One region of the Micromonospora sp. KC721 genome, then DNA from elsewhere that is predicted to be linked to it. Evidence: riboswitches for the same ligand, from Rfam matches in the RefSeq annotation. Region 1 holds a riboswitch; each other region holds the start of a gene.
The links. A riboswitch is a leader RNA that binds a small molecule or an ion and turns the genes downstream of it on or off. The one in region 1 is predicted to bind cyclic di-AMP.
Positions count from the first base shown of each region.

Region 1 (12,934 bases):
GTCGTAGTGCCGCTTCATGTCCTCGCGCAACGCGTCGAAGAACTGCGCCCCGCCGAGCCGGTTGTAGAAGTTGTCCCAGTTCAGGCCGGTGACGCTGGTGGCGTAGTCGGGGTTGTGCCGGCCGGCGAGCAGCAGGTCGAGACTGCCGCCACCGGGAAAGTCCCAGCTCACCGAGAAGGCGTAGTTGTGCACCCGGGCGAAGCGGCGGTGCCAGTCACCGGGCCGGGTGTCGGTGTCGCCGGCCTTGCGACGCCGGGCGTTCTCCCACTCGTACTCCAGGATCAGGTCCATCACGCCGCCGGTGGAGGCGACCTGTTCCGGGTCGAGGAACGGCGCGAAGAATCGGTGCAACCCGGGGGATTCCAGGTCCCAGTCGGCGACCAGCACCCGCTGCCCGTTGGCGGCCAGGATCCAGGCCGTGTTCGCCAGCGCCATGGTGCGGCCGGTGCCGCCCTTGTAGGAGTAGAAGGTGACGACCTGGCCCTCGCGTGGTGGCGTCATCGGTGGTCCTTCCCTCGCCGTACGTCTGATGGCCCGTCCGGTCGCAGGCTGGGCCGGGGCTCGGCCGGACCGTCGGGCGGAGCTACCGGGCCGTGTCGCAGGAACAGCTTGCGGGCCTCGATGACCAACTGTGGCGCGCAGCGTTCGAACTCCGCGATCTCACGTACCGGCAGCACCTGCGGGAACCGGGCGTCCTGCAAGCTACCGGCGATCGTCTCCGGGATGGCGTCGCCACGCGCGCCGTCCGCGGCGATGACCAGCGGAACGGCCCAGCGGGGCAGGTCGTCGACCGCCGCGCGTACCGCGCCGGGGCCGACGCTGGCGTCGACCAGCACCACGGTGGGGCTCTGCGCCGCCCGGGCCGGGGCCTCGGCCAGATCGACCACCCGGGTGGGCAGCCCCAACCGCTCCGCGGTGGCGGCCACGTAGTCGGCGACGGGAAGCGCGTGCTGGTCGGGGTACGGCCGCCAGCCGGCGCCGTGCGGGGTGACCAGGGTGATCACCAGCGGGGTGTCGCCGCTCTCGACCCCCGGGCTGCGGGTCAGGGGCACCGCCCGGGACGGGGCGAGCGGCTCGGACTCGGCGACCGCGACGATCTGCTCGGCCAGCGCCGCCAGGATCGTCCGGTACGGCCGCCGGTAGGCGCTCAGCTTGCACAGCGCCCGCAGCCCGTTCTCGGCGTAGTCGGCCCGGTCGGCCGGATCCTGGGCCAACCGGAGCGCCTGGTCCGCCTCCGGCCGGTCCTCCCAGGGCGGTAACGGCAGCCAGAGCACCGGCAGCACGTGCCGGGCCGCCCGGCCCGGCGGCAGGGCGACCAGACGGCTGCGGAACGAGTCACGCTCGCCCACCGCCCAGGGGTTGCCGAAGTACTTGGGTGAGTAGAGCGGCACGAAGACGTGGGTCACGCTGAGCGCGTCGGTGAGGGTCCGCCGAAGGTCGGCGCCCGGGTCGACCAGCCCGTCGAAGAAACCGACGTCGAGTTCCGCGGCCCGGCGGGCCCGTTCCCGTACCGCGAACGCGAGGTCCTGGAAGAACCGGTTGACCCAGAAGTCGGTATCCGGCCGGGCCGACGCCGACAGCGGCACCGAGTGGGCGTAGCTGAGGAAGAAGTACGTCTGCCGGGCCGTCGGTGTGCCCGTGGAGGTGGTGTCCGACCAGGTCATGCCCCGACCTCCTCGAACGTGGTGCGGAGCCGACCCAGGTCGGTGGGGACCTCCGCCCGCACCCAGTGGGTGTGGTACGCCCGGGCGACCCGCTGGGCCAGCCGCCAGACCACCGCGTCGTAGGCGTCGCGGCCGTTCTTGCCCAGGCTCAGCAGGCCGTAGATGCCCTCTTCCTGGTACTGCGGCGCGATGTCCGAGGGTAGCCGGGTCGGGCTGAACATCTGCCGCTGCGACACGGCCGGCGGCATCGACCGGCGCTCCACCACCGACCAGTTGACCGGGATGATCGGGGTCTCCCCCGGGGAGGCGGTCGCCCCGGGACGCAGCGTGAACCGGCGGCGGGCGAAGGCGTCCCACTCCCGGGCGCACCAGGGGCTGTTCAGGTACTGCGGTGAGATCAGCGGGATGAACACCTGGCAGTGCCCGGCGGCGAAGGCCAGGTCGTCGGTCCAGACCTGCCCGCCGTCGAGCATCCGGTCCATGAACCCGGCCTGCCGGCCCGGTGGCAGGCCGAGCAGCTCGACCACATGGTCGGAGAGGTCGACGAAGAGCTGGAAGACCTTCTGGTTGGTGTCGCGCGGGGGTGCGGCGACCCGGTTGCGGGAGCGGGCGTAGCTGAGGAAGAAGACGGGCGCGCCGGGGTCGACCCGGAACTCGTCCTCGGTCACCTGCCGCTCCCACCGGTGTGGACATCCTGGGCGCATCACAGTATCGACACCTGCCAACCCCGTGCTGCCCCGCAGCAGCCCGGTGGGTGGGCTCATCGGGGTGGTGCCGGTCGCACGGGCAGGTCGGCGGTCACGACCAGCTGTCCAGGGTGTCGCGCATCCGACCGACGAACCGGTCACCAGCGGTGGTGAGCGCACCGAGACCGAGCAGCGCGTCCAGGGCGGCGTCGGTCCAGTCCCGGTAGCGGTGGTAGGTGGTGGCCGCGGCGGGGCCGGGCCGGGACCGCCACACGTCGGCGACGGCCAGGTGGGCGTACGTGCCGTGCAGGACGCCCTCGACGGGGCGGGGATCGGGGCGCCACGGCACCGTCAGCCGGCGTTCGTCGGTGCGGTCGAACAGGTCGCAGACGTCCAGCACCGCGTCGAGCTTGAGGTGCTGGACCTCGTGCACCAGCAGCACCGCCAGCGCGGCGTCGTCGGGTGTGGGAGCCACCGCCACCGCCCCGAAGGCCGCCCCGGCGGCGGCGCTGCGCTGCCGGCCGTCGGGGTCGGGCCGCACCGGCACGACGGCCCGCAGCAGCGCACCGACGGCCGGGGCATACCCGCCGTCGGCCTCGGTTCGCAGGCGGCGCAGCGCGGCGTCGAGCTGACCGGTCCACCGGGCGGCGCTGGTGGTGGACAGTCGGGGTGCGACGGGCAGGTGGTAGCAGTCCCGGTACGGGTCGGTGTCCTCCAGCAGCAACTCGTGTCCGCCGGCCCGGACCCGCCGCGCGGGCTGCCAGGCCGCGGGCGGGTCGGTGAGGCGCACCCGCTCGCGCCGCCCGGCCACGGACAGGTCGAAGCCGCCCTCGCGGCTGCTCAGCCGCGCCGTCGGCAGGTCGGCGGAAAGGTCGAACGCGCCCAGCGTGGGCAGGGCGAGCAGCCCGCCGCGGGCCGGCACGTCGAGGGTCGCCGGGACGCCGGCGCGGATCGCGGCGGCGGCCGCCACACCCGCCAGGTAAGGCAGCTCACCGGTGGCGCCGTCGCGGCAGCGCTGCGCCCACCGGCGAACGAACGGGTGCTCCAGCACGGCACGCACCGCCTCGGGCGCGGTGACGTCCAGCTCGACCAGCAGCCGCCACCCGGCGGCGGCCACCGGATCGTCGGTGGCCTGCGGGCTGAGGGCGACCAGCAGCGCGCGGACCATCCCGAGGTGGACCGAGGCGAGCTGCCGCGCGCTCTCCGCGGTGCCCCGGCCGCCGGCCAGGTCGTCGAGGACGGCGCGGTCGAGCACGTCGGCGCCCTGCCGGCGGGCCGGCGCGTGCGCGGGGGTACCCGCCATGGCGCGGATCAGCTCCTTCAGGTCGGCGCAGTAGACGGACGGGTTGTCGAAGCCGGCGCCCGCGCGGTACCGGTGGGCGAAGAGACCGCCGCCGCACTGGGCGACCACCGGACAACGGCGGCAGGTGGCGCAGAGACCGGCCAGGCCGGTCTGCCGGATGGCGATCATCGGGTACGCCGCGGCGTCGTCGACGCGGTGCCGGAAGACGTCCAGGCCGGTGGCCGGTGCGCCGTGGTACGCCGACTTCAGGGAGTCGACCTGCTCGAACGTGCCGTCGGTCTCGATGACGACGAGGTCGGCGGGGCCGAGCCCGACCGCCTCCGTCCGGCTGGCGCCGCCGGCGGCGGTGGAGAGCAGGGATTCCAGCAGGCGGATCGGCACCGGGCGGCCGTCGGCCAGCCAGCGCCGGTGCACCGCCAGCAGCCATTCGGCGTACGGGGTGGGGATCCCGGCCGGGCGGGCCGGTGGCCGGTCCCAGTTGGCGTGCGGGAGCAGGAAGTCGATCTGTGGCGGCTCCTCGGCCAGCAGCGCCCGGTAGACCCGGACCGGGTCGTTGGCCAGGTCGACGGTGCAGAGGATGCCGGCGTAGCCGGCCCGGTACTCGGGGCGGCGCAGCAGCGCCAGGGCACGGCGTACCGCGGCGTGACTGCTCGCGCCGTTGGCGTGGCGACGGTGCCGGTCGTTGGCGGACACGTCGCCGTCGAGGGAGATGCCCACCTTGACGTCGTGGGCGACGAGCACGTCGCAGACGCGCGGGGTGAGCAGCACACCGTTGGACTGCATGCGTAGGTCGAGCCGGGTCACCGGGTCGATCTGGCGGCGGAGTTCGCCCGCCGCGGCGGCCAGACCGGCGGCACCGGCGAGCAGCGGTTCGCCGCCGTGCAGCACGACCCGTACGGTGTCGAGGCGGTGCGCGGCGGCGTGCTCGGCGATCCGGCCGGCGGCGGCCCGCAGCGTGGCAGCCGCCATGAGGCGCGGCTGCCGACGCCAGGACTGGTCGGGGTGCTGGTAGACGTAACAGTGGTCGCAGGCGAGGTCGCAGCGGCTGGTCAGCTTCAGCACGTACTGACTCAGCGGGCTGACCCGCCCGGTGGCCGGTCCGGGCGGCCCGGCGGGGTCAGATGGCAGAGCCGAACCCCTGGACATCGACGCCGGACGGACGGTTGACCCGGTGGTGGTGGGCGTCGGCGACGGCCCGCGCCCGAGAGAGCGGGATCTCGCCGAGCGCCGTGTGCCGCAGGTCGTCCAGCGGCGGCGGAGTCGGGGTCTGGTCGGGACGGACTGCGTGGCGATCCACGTCGTTCCCCCATGCTGTCGGAGGTCGGCGGGCGGTGGCCCCGGACGACGGTCGGCGACGACCATCGTCGATAATATCTTGCACATTCAGTGATGTCACTGGCGCTCTCCGTACCGAACGATGCGGCAGCGTTGTCGCAACTGCGGGCGACTACTTGCCGCCATCCTCGGGTACGCGAGCCGTAACGGGCCTTCCGCCTCGCAGACGAGGGCGGCTAGGGTGTCTCGGTGACCGTGTTCCGGATCAGCGAGGCCGCCGAACTGTTGGGGGTCAGCACCGACACCGTGCGTCGCTGGGTGGACGCCGGACGGTTGCCCGCCAGCCGTGACGAGCACGGCCACCGGCTGATCGACGGCGCTGACCTGGCGGCATTCGTCCGCGCCCAGGCGGCCGCACCGGACGCCGGCACGGAGATCACCTCGGCCCGCAACCGGCTGCGCGGCATCGTCACCGCCGTCGTCCGGGACACCGTGATGGCCCAGGTCGACATCCAGGCCGGGCCGTTCCGAGTGGTTTCGCTGATGAGCCGGGAAGCCGTCGACGAACTCGGCCTCGAGGTGGGTTCCGTCGCCGTCGCCGTGATCAAGTCGACCACCGTCGTGGTGGAACGCGCCGCACCTGGCGGCGCCCGGGGAAGGACCAGCACATGACGATCCGCCGCGCCCTCGCCGCCCTGACCGGGCTGGCCCTGCTCGTCACCACCGGCTGCACGAGCGACGAGCGACCGGACCGCAGCGACGACAACCGTACGGTGACCGTCTTCGCCGCCGCCTCGCTGACCGAGTCGTTCACCACCATCGGTCGGGAGTTCGAGGCCACCCACCCCGGCGTCCGGGTGGCCTTCACCTTCGGCGGCAGTTCCGCCCTGGCCACACAGATCACCCAGGGGGCGCCGGCCGACGTCTTCGCCGCCGCCGCGCCACGGAACATGGCCACCGTCACCGAGGCCGGGGCCGCCGCCGGCGCCCCGGTCGTCTTCGCCCGCAACCAGCTGGTCATCGCCGTGTCCAAGGGCAACCCGGGCCGCGTCCGGCGCCTGGCCGACCTCGGCCGGCGCGGGATGAAGGTGGCCATCTGCGCCGAGCAGGTGCCCTGCGGGGCCGCCGCCCGCGCCGCGCTGGACGCCTCCGGGATCGACCTCGTCCCGGCCACCCTGGAGCAGGACGTCAAGGGCGCGCTGGCCAAGGTGCGTCTCGGCGAGGTCGACGCCGCGCTGGTCTACCGCACCGACGCGCGGGCCACCGCCGAGGTCGACGGGATCGAGTTCCCCGAGTCCGCCCGGGCGATCAACGACTACCCGATCGTGGCACTGCGGGAGGCGCGCGACCTGGCCACCGCCCGGGCCTTCGTCGATCTGGTCAGCTCCGCCCGCGGCGCGGCCGTGCTCACCGCCGCCGGTTTCCAACCGCCGGCAGGCTCGTGACGCCCCAGCGCCACCCGTCCACCGGGCGCGCAGCGGGCCGACGGGTGCCCGCGGCGCTGCTCCTACCGGCCGCGCTGGGCCTGTTCCTGCTGGTGCTGCCGCTGCTGGGACTGCTGCTGCGCACTCCCTGGGCGAGCCTGCCGCAACGGCTCACCGCGCCGGGAGTGCTCACCGCGCTGCGGCTGTCCGTGCAGTGCGCCACCCTGGCCACCCTGCTCTGCCTGGCGCTCGGCGTACCCCTGGCCTGGCTGCTGGCCCGGGTCGAGTTCCCCGGCCGGCGGGTCGTGCGGGCCCTGGTGACCGTCCCGCTGGTGCTGCCGCCGGTGGTCGGCGGGCTGGCGCTGCTGCTGGTCTTCGGCCGCCGGGGGTTGCTCGGCGGCTGGCTGGACGACACCCTCGGCGTGACCCTGCCGTTCACCACCACCGGTGTGGTGCTGGCCGAGGCGTTCGTGGCCATGCCGTTCCTCGTCATCGCCGTCGAGGGAGCGCTCCGCGCCGCCGACATCCGGTACGAGGAGGCCGCGGCCACCCTCGGCGCCGGCCGGTGGACCACCTTCACCCACGTCACCCTGCCGCTGGTCGCCCCGGGCGTAGCCGCCGGCGCGGTGCTCTGCTGGGCGCGCGCGCTCGGCGAGTTCGGCGCCACCATCACCTTCGCCGGCAACTATCCCGGCCGGACCCAGACCATGCCGCTCGCGGTCTACCTGGCGTTGGAGACCGACCTGGACGCCGCGATCGTACTCAGCCTGATCCTGCTCGTCGTCTCGGTGGCGATCCTCGCCGGGCTGCGTGACCGCTGGCTGGGCAGCCCGTGACCGCGCCACTGCTGGACGCCCGCCTGGTTGTCGACCGGGGTGCCTTCCGCCTCGACCTGCCGCTGCGCGTCGACGCCGGCGAGGTGGTCGCGTTGCTCGGCCCGAACGGCGCCGGCAAGACCACCGCCCTGCGGGCACTGGCCGGGCTGCAATCGCTCAGCGCCGGGCACGTCGTCGTCGACGGCGTCGACCTGGACCGGCCCGGCCACGGCCGGTGGGTGCCGCCCGAACGACGGCGTGTCGGCGTGGTGTTCCAGGACTATCTGCTCTTCCCACACCTCAGCGCGCGCGACAACGTCGCGTTCGGCCCCCGCCGGCAGGGCCTGGGCCGCCGGGCCGCCCGGGAACGGGCCGCCGGCTGGCTGGAGCGGGTCGGCCTGACCGGGTACGGCGGACGCAAGCCCGGTCAACTCTCCGGCGGGCAGGCCCAGCGGGTGGCCCTGGCCCGCGCGCTCGCCGTACAGCCCCGGGTGCTGCTGCTCGACGAGCCACTCGCGGCGCTCGACGCGCAGACCCGGCTGGACACCCGGGCGCAGTTGCACCGGCACCTGTCCGCGCACGACGGCGCGGCGCTGCTGGTCACCCACGATCCGCTGGACGCGGTGGCGCTGGCCGACCGGCTCGTCATCGTCGAGGACGGCCGGCTGGTGCAGGAAGGCGACGCGGCGGCGGTCACCGCGCGCCCGAGAACCGACTACGTCGCCCGGCTGGTCGGGCTCAACCTCTGCCGTGGTCACGCCGACGGTCACCGGGTACACCTCGCCGACGGGGTGTCCCTCGCCACCGTCGACCGGGTCGACGGGGACGCCTTCGTGGTGTTCCCTCCGACTGCCGTCGCGGTGCATCCGCACCCGCCCGAGGGCAGCGCAGGCAACACCTGGCCGGCCACCGTCGTCGGCGTGCAACGGCACGGCGACCACCTGCGCGTGCAGCTCACCGGAGCGCTCGACGTGGCCGCCGACGTGACCGCCACGGCGCTGGCCCGGTGGCGACTGGAGCCGGGGCAGCGGGTGTGGGCGGCGGTCGAGGCCGGCCGGACCCGCGCCTATCCGGCCTGAGCACCCACCGGCAGCCCCCGCTCGCTCCGCACGCCGACCAGGTCAGCGACCGGCGGCGCCGTCCGTCTCGGCCTCGAAGACGTCGGGAATCCCGTCCCGGTCCCGGTCGACCGTCTCGAGTTCGTGCACCCGCCGGTAGAAGCGGTTGCGGGCGCGCAGGATCACCGTGGCCAGCAGGGCGGACAGCAGCGAGCCGGTGAGCACGGCCACCTTCACGTGGCCGTCGCGCTCGCTGCCCAGCCCGAAGGCCAACTCGCCGATGAGCAGCGAGACGGTGAAGCCGATCCCGCCGAGCAGCGACAACCCCAGCACATCGACCCAGTTCAGGCCCTCGTCCAGCTCGGCCCGCCCGAACCGGGACATCAGCCAGGTGGCGGTCATGATGCCGAGAGGTTTGCCGACCACCAGGCCGACGACGATGCCGAGCGCCACCCGGTCGGTGAGCGAGGTGACCAGGCCGGCGAGCCCGCCGACGGTCACCCCGGCGGAGAGGAACGCGAAGATCGGCACCGCGATGCCGGCGGAGATCGGCCGGAACCGGTGCTCGAAGTGCTCGGCCAGCCCCGGCCCGGCATCCGGCCCACCGGCCGCCGCACTGCGGATCACCGGCACGGTGAAGGCCAGCAGGACACCCGCCACGGTGGCGTGCACGCCGGACTCGTGCACCAGCACCCAGGTCACCGCCGCCAGCGGAAGCAGCAGCCACCAGGACCGGACCCGGCGCTGCACCAGCACCCCGAACGCGGCCAGCGGGAGCAACGCGCCCAGCAGCGGCAGCACCGACAGGTCGGCGGTGTAGAACACCGCGATGATGACGATCGCCATGAGGTCGTCGACCACGGCGAGGGTGAGCAGGAAGGTACGCAGCGCCGACGGCAGGAACGACCCGATCACGGCGAGGACGGCCAGCGCGAACGCGATGTCGGTGGCGGTGGGGATCGCCCACCCCCGCACCGCTCCGGCGCCCGCCCCACCGGCGATCGCCGCGTAGATCAGGGCCGGCACGATCACCCCACCGGCGGCGGCAGCCACCGGCACCGCCGCCCGGCGCGGATCCCGCAGGTCACCGGCGACGAACTCGCGTTTGAGTTCCAGCCCGGCGACGAAGAAGAAGATCGCCAGCAGACCGTCGGCGGCCCAGGTGGCCAGGCTGAGATCCAGGTGCAGCGCCGCCGGTCCCAGCCGGAGGCCGCGCAGCGCGTCGTACCCCTGCGCCCAGGCCGAGTTCGACCAGATCAGGGCCAGCAACGCGCCGACGAGCAGCAGCGCCCCACCAACGGTCTCCTTGCGCAGAATGGCGGAGATGCGGCGGGTCTCGCCCCAGGATCGGCGGGCGAACAAACGGCGCCGGGTGGCGTCGGTCACGGGAACTCCTCGTCGGCAGCGGACGCGCGTACTCATCGCCGACCAGACTTCCCGGCACACCTGGCCCAACCCTATCCGGCCGGGTCTCAGGTCGCCCGGTGCGCCCACCCCCAGTCAGGCGCGTCACCCGGGACCCGGCGGCGGACCGAACCGTGCCCGGGACACGTCGACGCCCGGCCGGTGGACCTCCGGCCGGGCGTCGAGGGCAGTGTGTCAGACGCTGAGCTTCTGCCCCGGGAAGATCAGACCCGGGTCGGCACCGACGACCGCGCGGTTGCGCTCGTACAGCGCCTTCCAGCCACCGGAGACGTGGTGCGCCTCGGCGATGCCGGACAGGGAGTCCCCCGGCCGCACGACGTAGTTGCCGTTGCCGGTCACCGGAGCGCGACGCGCCTGGTTGCGGGTGCTGCGCTGCTCGTCCCGCGAGGACCGCTCAGTCGTCGACGCGGCCTTCTTACGGGACTGCGAGCGCTGCGCCGACTGCGACGACTTCTCCTTCTTCGGGGCGTAGCTCTTGGTGGAGCCGCCCTTCTTGCCGCAGGTCGGCCAGGCCCCGATGCCCTGGCCCTTGAGCACCTTCTCGGCGATCGCGATCTGCTCGCTCCGACTGGCCAGGTCGGCGCGGGCGGCGTACTTCTTGCCGCCGTAGCCGGCCCAGGTGCTCTGGGAGAACTGCAGGCCACCGTAGTAGCCGTTGCCGGTGTTGATGTGCCAGTTGCCGCTGGACTCGCACTGGGCGATCGCGTCCCAGTTGACGCTGGCGGCGCTTGCCGGAGCGGCCGGCGCCAGAACGGCGGCGGCCCCGGTGACCGCACCGACGGCGAGAGTGCCGACGGCGATGCGGCGCGAGCTGACCCGTCGATGACGGGCGACGTATGCAGTTGCCATCTGTGATCCTCCACGCCGACGAGGTGAGCTGTCGGGTTCGGGCCGAGGAGCCCGGCCGCCGTGGCGGCTTCACCCCGAGGTGACGTGCACCGAGGAACGTGGGTCCCCCGCTCCATGCCCGGGTGACTGGGTCCGTGGCCGGCGGCATGGATTAGGCGTAACCGGCCACGGTGTCCGCGATCGCGGACCCCAACGACGTTAGGAAGCCTTTCGGCGGATCGCCCACCTGTTGAGAGGTTCTTCACCCGGTCAGGCGAGGGCTCCGGACCTCCGGTTGCGAGGTCCGGGCCGACGTGCACAATGCCCGGTCACATCGCATCCGAAGCGCACACGGTGACGGCCCCGCTTCTCACCGCCGACGGCTCCCCGACTCGGCGCTGCCGGTCGGCGACCAACCCACCCCGATGAGTCACCGCCCGATCTGGCCGCGGGAGAAGCCCGCCCGATCTGGTCGGCGGGCGGCCTCTGCGGTGGACAGCAGGCCACGCGGGCCCGGGACGGGATCCGTCCCGGGCCCGCAGCGACAGGTGGCCTCAGAGGGTACGGGTCAGCCGGTCGGCGAGCACCCGGGCGAAGCGGGCCGGGTCGGTCAGGTCGCCGCCCTCGGCGAGCAGCGCCATCCCGTACAGCAGCTCGGCGGTCTCGGCCAACCCCGGATCGGCGGCGTCCCGCTGGTGGGCGGCGCGCAGCCCGGTGACCAGCGGATGCGCCGGGTTCAGCTCCAGGACCCGCCGGACGATCGGCACCTCCTGGCCCATCGCGCGGTACATCTTCTCCAGCGTGGGGGTGAGGTCGTGCGCGTCGCCGACGAGGCAGGCCGGCGAGGTGGTCAGCCGGGCGGAGAGGCGGACCTCCTTGACCGTGTCGGAGAGCGTGTCGCGGAGGAACGCGAGCAGGTCGGCGTACTCCTTGGCCTGCTGTTCCCTTTCGGTCTCGGCCTCCTTGCGCTCCTGCTCGGTGTCCAGGTCGACCTGTCCCTTGGCGACCGAGCGCAGCGACCGGCCGTCGAACTGGCCGACCCGGTCCACCCAGACCTCGTCGACCGGGTCGGTGAGCAGCAGCACCTCGTAGCCCCTGGCCCGGAACGCCTCCAGGTGCGGGGAGTTCTCCAGGGTCGCCCGGTGCTCGCCGGTGACGTAGTAGATCTCGGTCTGGCCCTCCTTCATCCGGGCCACGTAGTCGTGCAGGGTGGTGGGCTCGGTGGCGTCGTGGGTGGACTCCACGCAGAGCAGCTCGAGGATCGCCTCGCTGTTGTCCGGATCCTCCAGCAGGCCCTCCTTGAGCACCCGACCGAACTGCGACCAGAAGGTCCGGTAACGCTCGGCGTCCGCGGTGCGCATCTCCTTGAGGGTGGTGAGCACCTTGCGGACCAGCCGGCGACGCACGATCTGGATCTGCCGGTCCTGCTGGAGGATCTCCCGGGAGATGTTGAGCGACAGGTCGTGCGCGTCCACGACGCCCTTGACGAAACGCAGGTAGTCCGGGATGAGTGCGGCACAGTCGTCCATCACGAAGACACGCTTGACGTAGAGCTGCACACCCCGGCGGCCGTCGGCCCGGTAGAGGTCGAACGGGGCGTGCGACGGGATGAACAGCAACGCCTCGTACTCGAAGACCCCCTCGCCACGCATGTGGATGGTCTCCAGCGGGTCAGCCCAGTCGTGGCTGACGTGCCGGTAGAAGTCGCGGTACTCCTCCTCGGCGACCTCGTCACGGGGCCGGGCCCACAGCGCCTTCATCGAGTTGAGGGTCACCGGCTCGGCGTCGGCGGTGACCAGTCGAATCGGCCAGGCGATGAAGTCGGAGTACCGCTTGACGATCTCGCGGATCCGGCCGTGGTCGGTGTAGTCGTGCAGGTTGTCCTCGCTGTCGACCGGCTTGAGGTGCACGGTGACCGAGGTGCCCTGCGGGGCGTCGTCCACCGTCTCGATCACGTACGTGCCCTCGCCGGTGGACTCCCAGCGGGTGCCCTCGGTCTGGCCGGCGCGGCGGGTGAGCAGGGTGACCTTCTCGGCGACCATGAAGGTGGCGTAGAAACCGACCCCGAACTGCCCGATGAGGTCCTGGTTGCCGGCCTCCTTCGACTCCTTGAGCTTGCGCAGCAGCTCCGCGGTGCCGGAACGGGCGATGGTGCCGATCAGCGACACGACGTCCTCGCGCGACATGCCGATGCCGTTGTCCCGTACGGTCAGCGTCCGGGCCTGCTCGTCGGTGGCGATCTCGATGTGCAGGTCCGAGGTGTCGACCTCGAGATCCTTGTCGACCATCGACTCCAGCCGCAGCTTGTCCAGCGCGTCGGAGGCGTTGGAGACGAGTTCGCGCAGGAAGACATCCTTGTGCGAGTAGATGGAGTGCACCATCAACTGCAACAGCTGACGCGTCTCGGCCTGGAACTCCAACGTCTCGGTCCGGCTGCTCACACCAAACCTCCTCAT
Region 1 is NZ_SMJY01000044.1:9,982-22,915, forward strand. Features, by position in the region: gene fxsT (FxSxx-COOH system tetratricopeptide repeat protein) at 1-501, opposite strand, end outside; gene E1182_RS10780 (TIR-like protein FxsC) at 498-1,664, opposite strand; gene E1182_RS10785 (TIR-like protein FxsC) at 1,661-2,332, opposite strand; gene E1182_RS10790 (FxsB family cyclophane-forming radical SAM/SPASM peptide maturase) at 2,463-4,799, opposite strand; gene E1182_RS10795 (FXSXX-COOH protein) at 4,771-4,950, opposite strand; gene E1182_RS10800 (molybdopterin-binding protein) at 5,178-5,600, shown strand; gene modA (molybdate ABC transporter substrate-binding protein) at 5,603-6,373, shown strand; gene E1182_RS10810 (ABC transporter permease) at 6,370-7,188, shown strand; gene E1182_RS10815 (ABC transporter ATP-binding protein) at 7,185-8,246, shown strand; gene nhaA (Na+/H+ antiporter NhaA) at 8,289-9,611, opposite strand; gene E1182_RS10825 (transglycosylase family protein) at 9,825-10,499, opposite strand; cyclic di-AMP (ydaO/yuaA leader) riboswitch at 10,498-10,667, opposite strand; gene htpG (molecular chaperone HtpG) at 11,033-12,919, opposite strand.

Region 2 (8,915 bases), on a different contig from region 1:
GTTGCGTGTGACGGTGGGGCGAGGCCGCCTGCGTCGCCGGCCGGTGTCATCAGGTGCCCACACGTCAGACCGAGGTGAGGCTATGACCGTGCAGGATCCGACGCAGGCGTTGGCCGAGTTGCACGCCGGAAACCGGCGTTTCGTCACCGGCACCCCACACCACCCCAACCAGGACGCGGCTCACCGGGCCGTCGTCGCCGGCGGGCAGCACCCCTTCGCGGTGATCGTCGGCTGCTCCGACTCCCGTCTCGCCGCCGAGATCATCTTCGATCGCGGCCTGGGCGACCTGTTCGTGGTCCGGACGGCCGGGCACACCGTCGGCCCGGAGGTGCTGGGCAGCGTCGAGTACGCGGTGAGCGTCCTCGGCGTTCCGCTGGTCGTGGTGCTCGGCCACGACTCCTGCGGTGCGGTGCAGGCGGCCCGGGAGGCCGCGATGACCGGCACGACCCCGCCGGGGCACCTGGGCGCCGTGGTGGACGGGGTGACCCCCAGCCTCCGGCGGGCCGCCGCGGCGGGCGTCGAGGACATCGACGGCATCGTGGACGTCCACATCGTCCAGACGGTGCAGACGTTGCAGGACAGTTCCGCCCTGCTGGCCGGTGAGGTGGCCGCCGGGCGGTGCGCGGTGGTCGGCATGTCGTACCGGCTGGCCGCCGGTGAGGTGCGGACGGTGGCCGCGTCGCCCGCCGCGGTCCTCGCGCCGGCGTCCCGGACCGACCTGGACCGGAGCGACCAGGACGACCGTGACCGGGCGGCGGTCGTCGCCGGCTGAACCCCAAGACGCGACGAGGGCCGTCCCCGGTCGGGGAGGGCCCTCGGTCGTAAGCGTCCGCTAGAGCATCGACATGTGTACGTGGTCGGTGTGGTCCGATGGTCCGCTGTACGACTTCCACCCGGTCGCCGGGAACCAGATCTGCCGGTTCCAGATCACGTAGTAGATGCCGAGCCGGTCGGCGTTGCGGATCAGGAACGCGGTCAGGTTGTTGCCGTACCTGCGGGTGTCGTCGTTGTGCCAGGGCGCGAAGCCCTTGTTCTGCAACGACCAGTCGCAGGCCCGCCCCTTGGGATGCTCGAAGGGTCCGCCCGGGCGGTAGCAGCCGGCGAACCGGTTGAAGCCGGCCCGGCGTACCTCTTTGTAGGCGTGCAGGGTACGCGGAGTGATCGTGCCGGAGGTGGTCGGGTCCGGCGCGGTCTTCGACTCCGGCTTCCAGTCGCCGTCGGCCGTGCGTCCCGGGCCGATCCGGGCCACCGGGGAGGTCGCGTCGACCAGTCCACCGGTGAAGCCGCGTCCGCCGACCAGGGCGAGGGCCTTCTCGGCCTCCTTGGTGTTGCGGGCCATCTGGTTGGTCAGCTTCGTCTGCTCGCGCACCTCGGCGTCGAGCGCCAGCTTGCCCTGCTCGGCGCGGTCCTTGGCGGCGGTGACCTCGGCGAGCTTCTGCGCGTTGACCATGTTCAGCTCGTCCAGCGTGGCGGCCCGCTTGACGAAGGAGTCGGGTGCGTCGCTTTCCAGCAACATCGCCACGGCACCGATCCGGCCGGTCCGGTAGGACTGCGCGGCGATCGTGGTGACCTGCGGTCGGAGCGCCTCCAGCTCGTCCTCGGCGCGCTTGACCTCCAACGCGAGCTGGAGTTGGCGCTTCTTCGACTTCTCCAGCTGTGCCTTCGCCTTGGTGTACTCGCGGTTGCGCTGCTCGATGACCTCGGTGAGTAGCTTGGGCTCCTCGCCCTCCTCGTGACCCGACGGGGTCGAGGGGGCGGCGTTCGCCGGGACCGGCCCGGCGAGGACGGCCAGCGCGGCCAGCACGGCCGCCACCGGTGTCCACCAGCGGCGTAGGGGTGCCGTCACAATGTTCCCTTCCGTCGACCGCCGACCGGGTTAGCTGACGGGTTCGGGACGGAAGTGGCCCCTACCGCGGTCGCGGATTCACCCCAGGTACCTGGTTCCCCGGTTCGCCGTACGGCGATTGGGCGGTGGCACCGCAGGCGCCGGTTCGCGCCTTCAGCGGTGACCGGCAGCGAGGTTACCCGAGAGGCATACCGGTGAGCTACGTCCTGAACCCGACTAAATGCGTTAATTCGAGGTGGCGGTGCGTGAGGAGTGACGCGTTCGTCAGGTTCCGGGTCGTCCACGGTGACGCTGTGCAGTTTCACCATGCGGTGTCGGTGCTCCTTTCCGGTTCGGGCCACCCTGCGGGGGCCGGGGTGGACGGTCCGGGTCGCGGGCCGCTCAACGCCTCCAGCGCGGCGTCCGGGTCGACCGGAGGGCGGGGTCTCGGCGCCGGGTCGGCGGGCGGTGTCGGGTCGTCGGCCGGGCCGCGGCCGGCAGCGGTGACGAGCGCGGCCAGACCCGTGGTCAGGGGTACGGCGGCGATCAGCCCCAGCGTCGCCACCGCGCTGCGGACGATCTCCTGGGTCAGGAACTCGCTGGTCAGGATCTGGCTCACCGGCCTGCTGTCGGCCGTCAACAGGAGCAGCAGCGGCAGTGAGGCACCGGCGTACGCGAGCACGATGGTGTTCACCGTGGAGGCGATGTGCGCCCGGCCGACCCGGGTGGCGGACCGGTACAACTGCATCCGGGACAACCCCGGGTTGGCGTGGGCCAGTTCGGTCACGGTGGCCGCCTGGGTGACCGTGACGTCGTCGAGCACACCGAGCGACCCGATGATGATCCCGGCCAGCAGCAGTCCGTGCAGGTCCACATCGCGCTGGTACATCGACAGCGTGGTGGCCTCCTCGCTGCCGAACCCGGTGAGGTGGGTGGCGGCGATGGCCAGGCTGCCGAGGAGGCCGGTCAGCACCAGGCTGCCGAGGGTGCCCAGGACCGCCACCGAGGTCTGCGCGGTGATCCCGTGGGTCAGGTACAGCACCACGAACATGATCAACGCCGAGCCGACGATGGCGATCAGCAGCGGCGAACCGCCGGCGGAGATGCCCGGCACGACGAAGGTGAGCAGGATCGCGAAGCTCGCGGCCAGCCCTGCCAGCGCTGCCATCCCGCGCAGCCGCCCGAACGCGATGATCGCGGCGGCGAAGAGCACCGCCAGCCACACCAACGGCTCACCCCGCTGGTGCTCGGCGATGTCGTAGCGGCTGACCGTCGGGTCGGCCGGGTCGGTCAGCTTCACCAGCACGATCTCGTCGCCCACCGCCACCGTCGGTGCCCCTGGCCCGGCCGGAACGGGCGTCTCCACCTGCTGCCCGGCGTCGGGCCCCTGCTCGACCCGGACGGTGACGGTGCCGCAGGGCCCCTGCGCCGGCCCGGCCGGGCTCTCCGGTTGCTCCGGGCAGGGCTCGGTCACCACCCGGGTCACCGTGGCGTGGTAGCGCGGTGCCTCCTCGCCGGGAGCCCGTTCCGGCGTGTTCCGGGGCCAGAGCACCACCGCGGCGATCACCGTGACGACGAACAACGGGACCACCGTCGCGACGAGGAGCCGCCGCACCCCGGGCGGGGTGGACGGAGTGGAACGGGTGTGGTCGGCGCCCATTGCGAGTCTCCCAACGATCCAGGGCGGAGTACGTGTCAGCCGGTCGGTCGGTTCACCCGCCCCGGCGGGCCGGGAACCATGACGGCCCACGGGTGGGGTGGCGACGATGGACGCGGGGTCATCGTCGAAAGATGGTAGCCAGGCCCGCTGCCGGCTCGCCCGGTTCGTGCCGACCTGGGGGGCCGGAGGCGGCATCTTGGGAGACATGGACCACGATTCCGGAGCAGATGGCGGCCACGACACCGGTCATGACCGGCCTGCCGGGCACGACAGGCACGCCGGGCACGACCCGGAGATGTTCCGCCGGCGTTTCCAGGTCTGCCTGGCGCTCACCGTCGCGGTGGTGGCGACCAGCGACATGGTGCTGGACTGGTTCGACTACGCGCCGGGGTTCCCGGGACGGTCGCTGGTCGGGCCGGTGCTCGGCTCGGTGATCTTCTGGTGGGGTGGCTGGCCGTTCCTGGTCGGCGCCGTGCGGGAGGTACGCGACCGGGCTCCGGGGATGATGCTGCTGGTGGCGATGGCGATCAGTGTCGCGTACGCCGCCTCGCTCAGCACCAGCCTCGGCGCCTTCGACCTGGACTTCTGGTGGGAGTTGGCCGCGCTGGTCACGATCATGCTGCTGGGCCACTGGCAGGAGATGAAGGCCATCGGTCAGGCCCGGGGCGCGCTCGCCGCGCTGGCCGAACTCCTTCCCGACGACGCCGAGCGGATCGGTCCGGACGGCGAGGTCCTACGGGTGCCGCTCACCGAACTGGACGTCGGGGACGTGGTGCTGGTCCGGCCCGGCGGCCGGGTGCCGGCCGACGGGCGGATCGTCGACGGCGTCGCCGAACTGGACGAGTCGACGGTCACCGGGGAGTCCCGCCCGGTCACCCGCCAGGTGGGGGACCGGGTGGTCGCCGGCACGGTGGCGACCGACTCGGCGGTCCGGGTCCGCGTCGAGGCCGTCGGCGACCAGACCACCCTGGCCGGGATCCAACGCCTGGTCGCCCAGGCCCAGCAGTCTGGCGGGCGGGCGCAGGCGCTCGCCGACCGGTTCGCGGCCCTGCTGTTCTACGTCGCCACCGGCGGTGCCGTGCTGACCGCCGTGGCCTGGACGGCGCTGGGCGATCGGGACGAGGCCGTGGTGCGTACCGTCACCGTGCTGGTGATCGCCTGCCCGCACGCGCTGGGGCTGGCCATTCCGCTGGTGATCGCGCTCTCCACCGGGCTCGCCGCCCGGTCCGGGGTGCTGGTCCGGGACCGGTTGGCGCTGGAGCGGATGCGTACCGTCGACGCGGTGCTGTTCGACAAGACGGGCACGTTGACCCGGGGGCGGCACGTGGTCATCGGCGTGGCCGCCGCGCCCGGGGTCGGCGAGGACGAGGTGCTGCGGCTCGCCGCCGGGGTGGAGGCCGACAGCGAGCACCCGCTGGCCCGGGCGATCGTGGCGGCCGCCGCCGGTCGCGGCGGCCCGGCCCTGGCCGGCGGCTTCCGGTCGCTGCCGGGCCGGGGCGTCCAGGCGGAGATCGACGGTGCGTCGTACGCGGTCGGCGGCCCCACCCTGTTGCGCGAGTGGGGGCTCGCGCTTCCCGACGAGCTGATCCCGCCGGCTTACCGCTGGGCCGGGCAGGGCGCGGCCGTACTGCATCTGGTCCGGCTGCCGGACACCGTCCTCGGTCTGCTGGCCCTCGCCGACGAGATTCGCCCCGAGGCGCGGGAGGCGATCACGGCGCTGCGTGCGGAGGGGGTACGGACCATCGCCATGATCACCGGTGATGCCCGTGCGGTGGCCGAGGCGGTCGCCGCCGACCTGGGGTTCCGTCCCGGTGTGGACGAGGTCTTCGCCGAGGTGCTCCCCGCCGACAAGGACGGAAAGGTGACCGCGCTGCAGCGTCGGGGTCTGCGGGTGGCCATGGTCGGCGACGGGGTCAACGACGCCCCGGCGCTGGCCCGGGCGGATGTGGGCATCGCGATCGGGGCCGGCACCGACGTCGCGATCGAGTCGGCCGGGGTGGTGCTGGCCTCCTCCGACCCGCGCGGGGTGGCCGGGGTGCTCCGGCTGTCCCGCTCGGCGTACCGGAAGATGCTCCAGAACCTGGCCTGGGCGGCCGGCTACAACGTGGTGGCGCTCCCGCTGGCGGCCGGGGTGCTGGCCGGGGTCGGCCTGACGCTCAGCCCGGCCCTCGCCGCGGTGCTGATGTCGGCCTCCACGATCGTGGTCGCGCTCAACGCGCAACTGCTACGGCGAGTACGCCTCTGACGGATGGTGGGTTCGGTTAGTTTTGTCGGGTGCGGACGGCGACGGCGGCGACCACGGGCTGGTGGGCTCGCCTGCTGCTGCTCGCCGTCACCCTGCTCGGCCTGGCCGCCATGCACACCATCGGCCATGGCACGCACGCCGGCGGCCAGCCGTCCGGCCATGCCGCCGCGGACCACGCCGACCGGCACCTGCCGGTTGCCGCGTTGCCGGGGACAGCGACCGGCGCCGACACCCCCGGAGGCGTCGACTGCGCCGGGGCGGCCTGCCGGCACGCGGCCGCGTTGCCGGGGACGGCGCGGTTCGCCGTCGACGCCGGCGTCGACTGCGCCGGGACCGGCTGCCGGCCTCCGGTGGTGCTGCCGGCCGGTGACCGGGGCGCCGCCCCGAGCGGCTGGAGCGTCTGCCTGGCGGTGCTCGCCGCGATCACGGTGGCGGTGCTGCTGGCGGTGCTGTTGCGGGCTCGACGCCGGCCCGGCGTCGGCGTGCGCCGCCCCACCGTGCGCCCACCGGGACCGGGTGCGCCCCCGGGTCGGCCCGTCGGGCTTCGGCTCGCCACGGTGGCGGTGCTGCGCAGATAGGAGGCTCCGGCACGGGGCTCCCCCGCGTCTCCGGTCCACTGCGTTGTTTCCACACCGAAAGGTTCACATCGTGTCCATCCGTACCATCGCGCGTCGTGCCGCCCTGACCGGCGCGACCGTCGCCGCCGCCCTCGCGCTGGCCGGCTGCTCCGGCGGCGACGACCACCGGGCCGGCTCCGGCCACCAGACGCCCGCCACGGGCGGTGCCTCGGCGGACGCGTCGACCGCCGCCGAGTTCGGCGACGCCGACGTGCTGTTCGCCCAGATGATGATCCCGCACCACGAGCAGGCGGTGCAGATGTCGGAACTGGCCGCGACCCGCGCTCAGGACGCCGAGGTCAAGCGGCTCGCGGCCCAGATCAAGGCCGCCCAGGCTCCGGAGATCGCCACCATGACGGCCTGGCTGACCGCCTGGGGTCGGCCGGTGCCGTCCGGCAGCCCAGCCCACGGCCATGGCTCGGAGGCGGAGCACGACATGCCCGGCATGATGTCCGACGAGGACCTGGCCGAGCTGGCGGCGGCGTCCGGGGCGGAGTTCGACCGCCGGTTCGTCACGATGATGATCGAGCACCACGAGGGTGCGATCACCATGGCCGAGGACGAGATCGCCAAGGGGAAGAATCCCGAGGTCAAGGCGCTGGCCCAGCAGATCCGCACCACCCAGCGCGCCGAGATCGACACCATGAGAAAGATGCTCGCCCGCCGCTGACCGGGCGGGCCCGTGGCCCGGCCTTCCCGTTGATCATGAAGTTGGCGGCGCTGTCGGTCTTCCCGGCCGCCGCCAACTTCATGATCGGCCGCCGGTTCGGCGTTCCGGCAGGCCGCGCGGCAGTGGGTCAGCCGCGTTTCATGAGGCGGGCCACGGCGGCCATCATCTCGGCAGCCATCTCGTCGGCGCGGCCCTCGGCGGCGCCCTCCCGCATGCAGTGTCGGGCGTGCCCGTCGAGCAGGCCGAGAGCGACCTTGTCCAGCGCGGCCTGAATGGCGGAGATCTGGGTCAGTACGTCGATGCAGTAGCGGTCCTCGTCGACCATCCGCTCGATGCCACGAACCTGGCCCTCGACGCGGCGCAGCCGCGCGAGCAGTTGTTCCTTGCTGGCGGTGTAGCCCCGGGTCGGAGTGCTCGGTGTGGTCATGACCACCAGAATAGCGTACCCCTGGGGGGTATGTTACCGTCGTCGCGTGGGCTACCCCTGGGGGGTATGGCCCGGCGTCAGGAGAGGAGAGCTGCCATGGTTACCACCACGTACCAGGTGCAGGGGATGACCTGCGGGCACTGCGTCAACTCGGTCAGCACCGAGGTGGGCGCGATCCAGGGTGTCACCGACGTGCAGGTCGACCTGGCCACCGGCCGGGTCACCGTCACCAGCGAGAGCGCGCTGGACACCGACTCGGTGCGCGCCGCGGTCGACGAGGCCGGATACGACCTGGTCGACGCGTGAGCCGGACCGCCCGACCGCAGAGAGCCGAGAGGACACGATGCGCACCGCGACGAAGCTGAGCGGGTTCGCCCTCGGTCTCGCGGCGGTGTTCGGCGTGGCGTACGGGGCCGGTCACCTGGCCGGTCCCGTCACCCCGGCCGCCGAGACCCGCCGCGACGCCGCCAGCACCAGTCACGACTCCACCGCCACCGGCCACGAAGAAACCGGCCACGACGACGGCAACGGCCACTCCGACGGCTCCCCGCGCCAGGTCGGCGCCACCCACCTGCCCGGCGGTCTGCTCGTCTCCGACCGGGGCTACACCCTGCAACCCGTGGCCGCCCCGGCCGGGCAGTTCGCCTTCCGGATCACCGGGCCCGACGGTGCCCCCGTCACCCGCTACGACGTCGCGCACGACAAGCGGATGCATCTGATCGTCGCCCGGCGTGACCTGTCCGGTTTCCGCCACGTCCACCCCGAGCTCGGCCCGGACGGCACCTGGCGGGTCGACTCGCCCCTGGGCGGGCCCGGCGTCTGGCGGGCCTTCGCCGACTTCACCCCGTCGGGCGGGGAACCACTCACCCTCGGGGTCGACGTGACCGTGCCCGGCACGCTGGAACCCCGGCCGCTGCCCGCGCCGGCGACCAGCACCACCGTGGACGGATACGCCGTCACCCTCACCGGCACCCCGCGACCCGGGCAAAGCAGCACCCTGACCCTCACCGTCAGTCGGAACGGTCAACCGGTCACCGACCTGGAGCCCTACCTCGGGGCGTACGGGCATCTGGTGGCGCTGCGTCAGGGCGACCTGGCGTACCTGCACGTACACCCGGAGGGCGCACCCGGCGACGGGCGGACCCCGGCCGGCCCGGCGGTGAGCTTCGCCGCCGAGGTGCCCTCCGCCGGCACCTACCGGCTGTACCTGGACTTTCGGCACGGCGGCGCGGTGCGCACCGCCGAGTTCACGATGGTGGCAGGCCAGGAGGCCGCCGCCCCCACCACCGCCGCGCCAACCACCACCCCGACCGTCGGCGCCGGACACGGCGCCCCCGGCCACGGGCACGACTGACAGGAGGTGCCGCGATGACATCGACCGCGAAGTCGCTGCGGGTCGCCCCGAACCTGATCGAGCTGGCGATCGGCGGCATGACCTGCGCGTCCTGCGCCGCGCGGATCGAAAAGAAGC
Region 2 is NZ_SMJY01000210.1:123-9,037, reverse strand. Features, by position in the region: gene E1182_RS25945 (carbonic anhydrase) at 83-772, shown strand; gene E1182_RS25940 (hypothetical protein) at 833-1,846, opposite strand; cyclic di-AMP (ydaO/yuaA leader) riboswitch at 1,851-1,981, opposite strand; gene E1182_RS25935 (YibE/F family protein) at 2,148-3,485, opposite strand; gene E1182_RS25930 (copper-translocating P-type ATPase) at 3,691-5,730, shown strand; gene E1182_RS32545 (hypothetical protein) at 5,760-6,308, shown strand; gene E1182_RS32540 (DUF305 domain-containing protein) at 6,379-7,017, shown strand; gene E1182_RS25920 (metal-sensitive transcriptional regulator) at 7,145-7,444, opposite strand; gene E1182_RS25915 (heavy-metal-associated domain-containing protein) at 7,541-7,750, shown strand; gene E1182_RS25910 (hypothetical protein) at 7,788-8,798, shown strand; partial or broken gene E1182_RS25905 (cation transporter) at 8,813-8,915, shown strand, end outside.
Region 2: another riboswitch for cyclic di-AMP. It lies ahead of E1182_RS25940 (hypothetical protein); the one in region 1 lies ahead of E1182_RS10825 (transglycosylase family protein).

Region 3 (6,379 bases), on a different contig from region 1:
CGCCGTACCCAACCCACCTGCGTTGCCAGCCGAGTCCGCGATACGGGACGATCGGGCGACCGACGAGGAGTGGGAGGTCGGAGTGGTCCGGCGGGAGACGTTCAGCTACACGGTGCGCGCGCGCTGCTCACAGGCGGACGCGGTGGCGCTGTTGAGCGACCTGTCCCGTCAGGAGGAACTGCATCCGCTGATTCTGCGGGTACGTGAGCTGCCGCCCCGGCCCGGAGCGCGGGCCAGCTACGCGGTCACCGACCGGCTGGAACTGGGGCCCCTGCACTTCCCGGTCACCTATCAGGCCGACGTCCTGCTGGTCACCGACGACGAGATCATCGTTGAGGCCCGGCAGCAGCCCGGCACGACCGTACGCAACCACACCCGACTGCGTACGGAGGACGGCCTGCTGCGAATCGACGTCGAGATCACCCTCGCCGCCCCCGCGCCGCTGTTCGGGTACGCGTTCCGCCAGGCCCGGGCGGCGCACCTGGGGCTGGCCAGCCGCCTCGGCGACGTGCTGGACCGGCTCTCCGACGGCGGACCGATCACCGGCTGACCGAACCACCCCCGGGGCCGGGGTGGGTGCGGGGCCCGTCCGGGCGGACGGGCCCCGTGCGCGTGGTGCGGTCAGTACACCGACAGGTGGACGTGGTTGGTGTGGTCGCTGGACGGGTCGCCGTTCGCCCCGCTGTACGACTTCCAGCCGCTGCTGGGTAGCCAGATCTGCCGGTACCAGATCACGTAGAGCACGCCGAGCCGGTCGGCGTTGCGGACGTGGAACGCGGCCAGGTTGTCGCCGTACGTCCGGTCGCCGCCGGTCGCGTCCCCACCGAAGCCACCCTTCTGGGCGGCGAAGTCGCAGGCTCGCCCCTTCGGGTGCTCGCCGGACCCGCCGGGGCGGTAGCAGGAGACGTACCGGGTGAAGCCGGCGGCCTGGGTCTGTTGCAGGGCGTTGAGCATCCGGGGCGTGATGCAACCGTTGGCCGGGGTGGGGTCGTTGACGCTGCACGACTCGGGCGGGAAGGATCCGTCGGAGTTGCGTGGCGCGGACCTGGCATTGGACCGGGAGGTGCCCCGTGGAGCGCTGCTGGTGGCCCGAGGGGCGGACTGCGCGGAGGCGGCCACCTCCAGTGCCCGTTCGGCCTGTTGCTTGCGCTTGTCCATGACCGCGATCTGCTTGCGCTGCTCGACGATCTCGGTGGCCAGCGCGCTACGGGTGCGGGTGACCTCCTCCTTGGTCTTCAGGAGGTTGCGCAGTTCCCGGTCCTCCTTGCTGGCGACCGTCGCCAGCGCGGCGGCCCGGTCCAGGAAACCCTCCGGCGAGCCGCTGTTGAGCAGTGCCGACACCGGGCCGAGCCGGCCGGTCCGGTACGCCACCCCGGCGATCTCGCCGACCTTGCTGCTGCGTGCGGTCAGCTCCGATTCGACGGTCTTGAGCTGGTTGTTCAGTTCCTGCTGGCGCCGGGTGGAGCGTTCCAGCGCGGCCTTGGCGTCGAGCCAGCCCTTGCTGGCGGCGTCGAGTTGGGCGCGTAGCGCTGGGGTACCGCCCTCGTCGTCGCCGCTCGGGGCGGCGAGTCGGGTGGCGGGCGGGGCGGCGGTCACCGGCGTGGGGGCCGAGGTGAGGCCGACGGCGAGCGCCGCGACGATCGCGGCCGTCAGTCGGCCGGTGGTACGTCGTACGTGCATTCACATTCCTTCCGTCAGCCGCCGACCGGGTTAGCTGACGGGTTCGGGACGGAAGATCCCTACCGCTGGCGCGGATGCACCCCAGGTACCTGGTTCCCCGGCACGCCCGGGCGGGCGTTTAGGCGGCGGCCCCGCCGGCACCGTCGGGTGCCGCCTGGGCGGAGGCCGGAACCGAGACTACCGGTACCGGTGGGACGGATGCCCGGTTCGTGACTGAGGGTACGGGAGGTAAGCCTGTGAAAAGGGATGAACAAGTCAATTCTTCTACCACTCGACCCGACCGCACGCCCCCGGTGCCGCGCCCGGTTCGATCTGAAGGGTGGCATGGTCGATGTGGAAGTCCTCGTGCAGCGCGCTGCGGGCGGCAGCGAGCACCGCGCCGACCTCGGCACCCGGGCACATGGTCAGGTGCGCCGAAGCCACCTCCATCCCGGAGGTGAGCGTCCAGACGTGCAGGTCGTGCACCTCGGCGACGCCGGGGACGGCGGTCAACCGGTCATGCACCGCGGTCACCTGGAGGTGTTCGGGGGCGGCCTGCACGAGGATGCGAACGGCCGCGCGGCCCAGCCGCCAGGTGCGGGGGAGGATGAACAGGCCGATCGCCACCGCCACCGCCGGATCGGCCCACCACCAGCCGCCCACCGCGATCAGCAGCGCGGCACCGATCACGCCGAGTGAGCCGAGCAGGTCGCCCAGCACCTCCAGGTACGCCCCACGCAGGTTGATGCTCTCCTGGGCACCCTTGCGCAGCAGAGCGAACGCGACCACGTTGGCGAGCAGGCCCAGTACGGCGACCGTCAGCATCGGCCCGGTCCGGACCTCGGGCGGGTCGCCGAACCGCCGTACCGCCTCGATCACCACGTAGACGGCGACGCCACTGAGCAGGAGCGCGTTGCCGAGCGCGGCGAGCACCTCGAGCCGGTAGAGCCCGAAGGTGCGCTGCGGATCCCGCTCGGCCCGCCGGGTGGCGGTGATGGCAGCCAGGGCCATGCCGATGCCGAGCACGTCGGTGAACATGTGCCCGGCGTCGGAGAGCAGCGCCAGTGACCCGGTGGCGACGGCGGCGACCCCCTCGACCACCATGAAGACCGCGAGCAGGGCGAAAGCCGCCCAGAGTCGGCCCCGGTGGCGCTGCGCCGCGTTCGCGACCGCCCCGTGGTGGTCATGCCCTGCGCCCACGCCCGCACCTCTCCGTCGCCGTACCGGACCCGGTGCCAATCTATGCTGACATCGCTATGTATGCAAGTGAACGGCCGGTGACGCCCCGGGTCCGACCGCCGGCCCCCCATCGGGGGCCTCCCGGCGGTTTCCCCGGACTCCGCCCTGCCCAACCTGCCGGCGTCCGCCGGGCGAGCCGGCCAGGCCCGACGGTCAGCCCACCGGTTCCACGGTGGTGAGGCGCTGGGTGGCCCGGGACAGGGCGACATAAAGGGTACGGACACCGGAGGGCTCGGCCCGGATCTCACCCGGGCAGACCAGCACCACCCCGTCGTACTCCATGCCCTTGGCCTGGAGGCTGGTCACCACCTGCAGCCGCGCCCCGCCCCGCCCGTCCAGCCAGCCGGCCACCTCGTTACGGCGCGGCACCGGCGTGATCACCCCTACGGTGCCCTCCACCTCGGCCAACAGCGCCGCCACCGCGTCCACCGTCGCGCCGGCCAGCTCGCCCGCCGGGACGGTCAGCGCGACCGGATCCACGCCGGTCGACCGGACCGCCCTCGGCAGCGGCAGGTCCGGGTGCAGCCGGCGGATCTCCGCCGCCGCCACCGCGAAGATCTCCGCCGAGTTCCGGTAGTTGGTGGTGAGGTTGAACCGGTACCGTCTGCGCCGGCCCAGCGCCTGGTCCCGCGCCCGGTCCAGCTCCTGCGGATCGCCGGCCCACGCGGTCTGCGCCGGATCACCCACCACCGTCCAGGAGGCCAGCCGGCCGCGCCGGCCGACCATCCGCCACTGCATCGGGGAGACGTCCTGCGCCTCGTCCACCACCACGTGCGCGTAGTCGCGGTAGTCCTCCGGTCGCTCCCGGGCCGCCGCCCGGGCGGCCCGCTGCCGGTCGGCGAACGTGCTCAGCTCGCGTACCCCGCCGGTGAGACGGAACGGGTCGCGTTTCGGCTTCGCCGGCCGCACCGGCTTGCCCAGCAGCGCGTCCAGCTCGTCCAGCAGCGCGATGTCGGCCACCGTCAGCCCCTCGGTCGCCAACGACCGGTACGCCTCCGACAACAGCGTGATCTCGGCGCGGGAGAGCACACCGCCGGCGTACCGGCGCAGCCGCTCCGGCCGGGCCAGCCAACCCAGCACGTGCCGGGGGTGCAGCCGGGGCCACCAGGCCTTCAGGAACTCGCGGAACTCCGGCCGCTCGATGATCTCGTCCTCGAAGGCGGGCTGCTCCGGCAGGCGGGGGATCTCCAACCGGCGGGCCTGCGCATACAACGCGGCGAGGACGGCGTCGAACGCGGCGCGGCGCACCTCGTTGCGGCGGCCGCCCCGGGACAGTGTCCGGTCCCGGACGCCGTCCAGCTCACGGCGCTCCAGCCGGAGCAACGCACCCCGGTAGAGCAGACGCAACTCGTTCGGGCCGTCCGGGACCGCGTCGCGGACCGCGCGTTCCAGCACCCGACGCATCCGCAGCGAGCCCTTCACCGCCGCCACCTCCGGCGGATCGGTCCGGGTCGCCGACAGGCCGGGGAAGAGCGAACCGAGCGAGTGCAGGGTGGCGGTCTCCTCGCCGAGCGAAGGCAGCACCGAGGCGATGTACTCGACGAAGACCGCCGAGGGCCCGACCACCAGGATGCCGCCGCCGGCGTACCGGCTGCGGTCGGAATAGAGCAAATACGCCGCCCGGTGCAGCGCCACCGCCGTCTTTCCGGTGCCCGGACCGCCCGAGACGATGGTGACCCCGGAACCGGGGGATCGGATCGCCTCGTCCTGCTCCCGCTGGATGGTGGCGATGATGTCCCGCATCCCCCGCCCGGTGGCCCGGGACAGGGTCGCCAGCAGCGCCCCGTCGCCGACCACCGCCAGGTCGGCCGGGGCCGCCTCCGGATCCAGCAGGTCGTCCTCGATCCGGGTGACCTTCTCACCCGAGGACTGGATGGTGCGCCGGCGCACCACGCCCAGCGGCTCGGCGGGGGTGGCCTGGTAGAAGGCGGCGGCGGCCGGGGCCCGCCAGTCGACCACCAGGGTCTCGGCGTCCACGCCGCGCACCCCGAGCCGACCCACGTGCAGCACCTGGCCGGTACGCAGGTCGAGCCGGCCGAAGACCAGCCCCTCGTGCTCGGCGTCCAGCACGTGTCGCCGCTGCGCGGCGTGGAAGACCATCGCGTCCCGCTCCACCAGCGCGCCGAAGGTGCCCACCCGGGCCAGCCCGTAGCCCTCCTTCTCCGCCTGCGCGGCCGAGCGTCGCAGCTCGGCCAACCGGGCGTACACCCGGTCGAGGTGCCGCTGCTCGACGGCGATCTCCTGCTCCAGGGTCGTCTGGTCGGTCAACGTGGGGGCTCCTGTGCGACGGCGGCGCCGGACGCGGGCGCACGCCAGGCGCAATGAGGGTACGGGCAGGCCGCCACGGCACACCCAGCCCGGGCCGCTTCCCGCGACCTCGGCCACCTCCCGGTCAACAGGTGCCGGGGGAGGGGAGCGTCCGGGGAACGGGCGTGCCGGCCATGACCCGGTGCAGCACCGCCGACAGGGCAGCGTTCACCTCGTCGGGGCGTTCCACCATCAGCATGTGCCCCGCGCCGGGGCATACCGTCAGATCGGTCACCGGCAGGGCTGCCGCGATCGACTCCGCGCACGGCGGCGGGGTGAGCCGGTCCCGGTCGCCGACCAGGGCCGCCGCCGGCAGATGCGCCAACTCGGCCAGGGTGTCCAGCCGGTGCTGCGCGCCGATCGAGGCCCGGAAGCCGCCGATCGAACGCAGCGAGGCGCGGGCCACCGCCGAGGTGACCAACCGGATGTCGGCCGGATCGCAGCGTTCGCCGAAAAGCATCCAGCGGATGCTCGGGCGCAGCGCGCGCAACAGCGCCCGGGGTGGGCGCCAGGAACCGCAGCGGGCCAACACTCCCGCCCCGGTGGTCTCGGCGATCCGGATCAGCCGGGCGATACGGGGCGACAGGCCGTACGCGGTGTGCGTGTGCCCCTCGGCGGTGGTGGAGACGAAGACCAGCCCGGCGATGCGGGCGGCGAAGTGCGCGGGGTGCCGGTGGGCGTACTCCATCACGGTCATCCCGCCCATCGAGTGCCCCACCAGCACCACCGGGCCGGTCGGCACCACCTCGTCCAGCACTGTGGCCAGGTCGTCGCCGAGCTGCGCCAGCGTGGCCGTACGCCGTGCCATGCAGCTCGACCCGCCGTGCCCCCGCGCGTCGTAGGTGACCACCCGTACCCGCTCGCCGAAGCACTCCCGCAGGTGGGCCACCTGCCGGTGCCAGACCCGCCCGTCCAGGGTCCAACCGTGCAGCAGCACCACCGTGGTCGCCGCGTCCGCCGATCCGGTCACCTCGACGTGCAGACGTACGCTGTCGGGGAGCCGCACCTCCCGCCGTTCCGGCATCGTCACCTCCCCAGGCCACCCGGGAACTCCACCCCGGCGTAACCCGCCGGTAACACCGGCTACCCGTCATCAGACCACGCCAACCATGCCGGTGAGAAGATCCCCGACCCGAAGCGGATGGCGGACCTGGCCCGGTCGGGCCGGCTACGG
Region 3 is NZ_SMJY01000257.1:206-6,584, reverse strand. Features, by position in the region: gene E1182_RS27860 (SRPBCC family protein) at 23-550, shown strand; gene E1182_RS27855 (hypothetical protein) at 622-1,680, opposite strand; cyclic di-AMP (ydaO/yuaA leader) riboswitch at 1,684-1,815, opposite strand; gene E1182_RS27850 (cation diffusion facilitator family transporter) at 1,945-2,859, opposite strand; gene E1182_RS27845 (AAA family ATPase) at 3,052-5,166, opposite strand; gene E1182_RS27840 (alpha/beta fold hydrolase) at 5,291-6,229, opposite strand; partial or broken gene E1182_RS27835 (metal-dependent hydrolase) at 6,374-6,379, opposite strand, start outside.
Region 3: another riboswitch for cyclic di-AMP. It lies ahead of E1182_RS27855 (hypothetical protein); the one in region 1 lies ahead of E1182_RS10825 (transglycosylase family protein).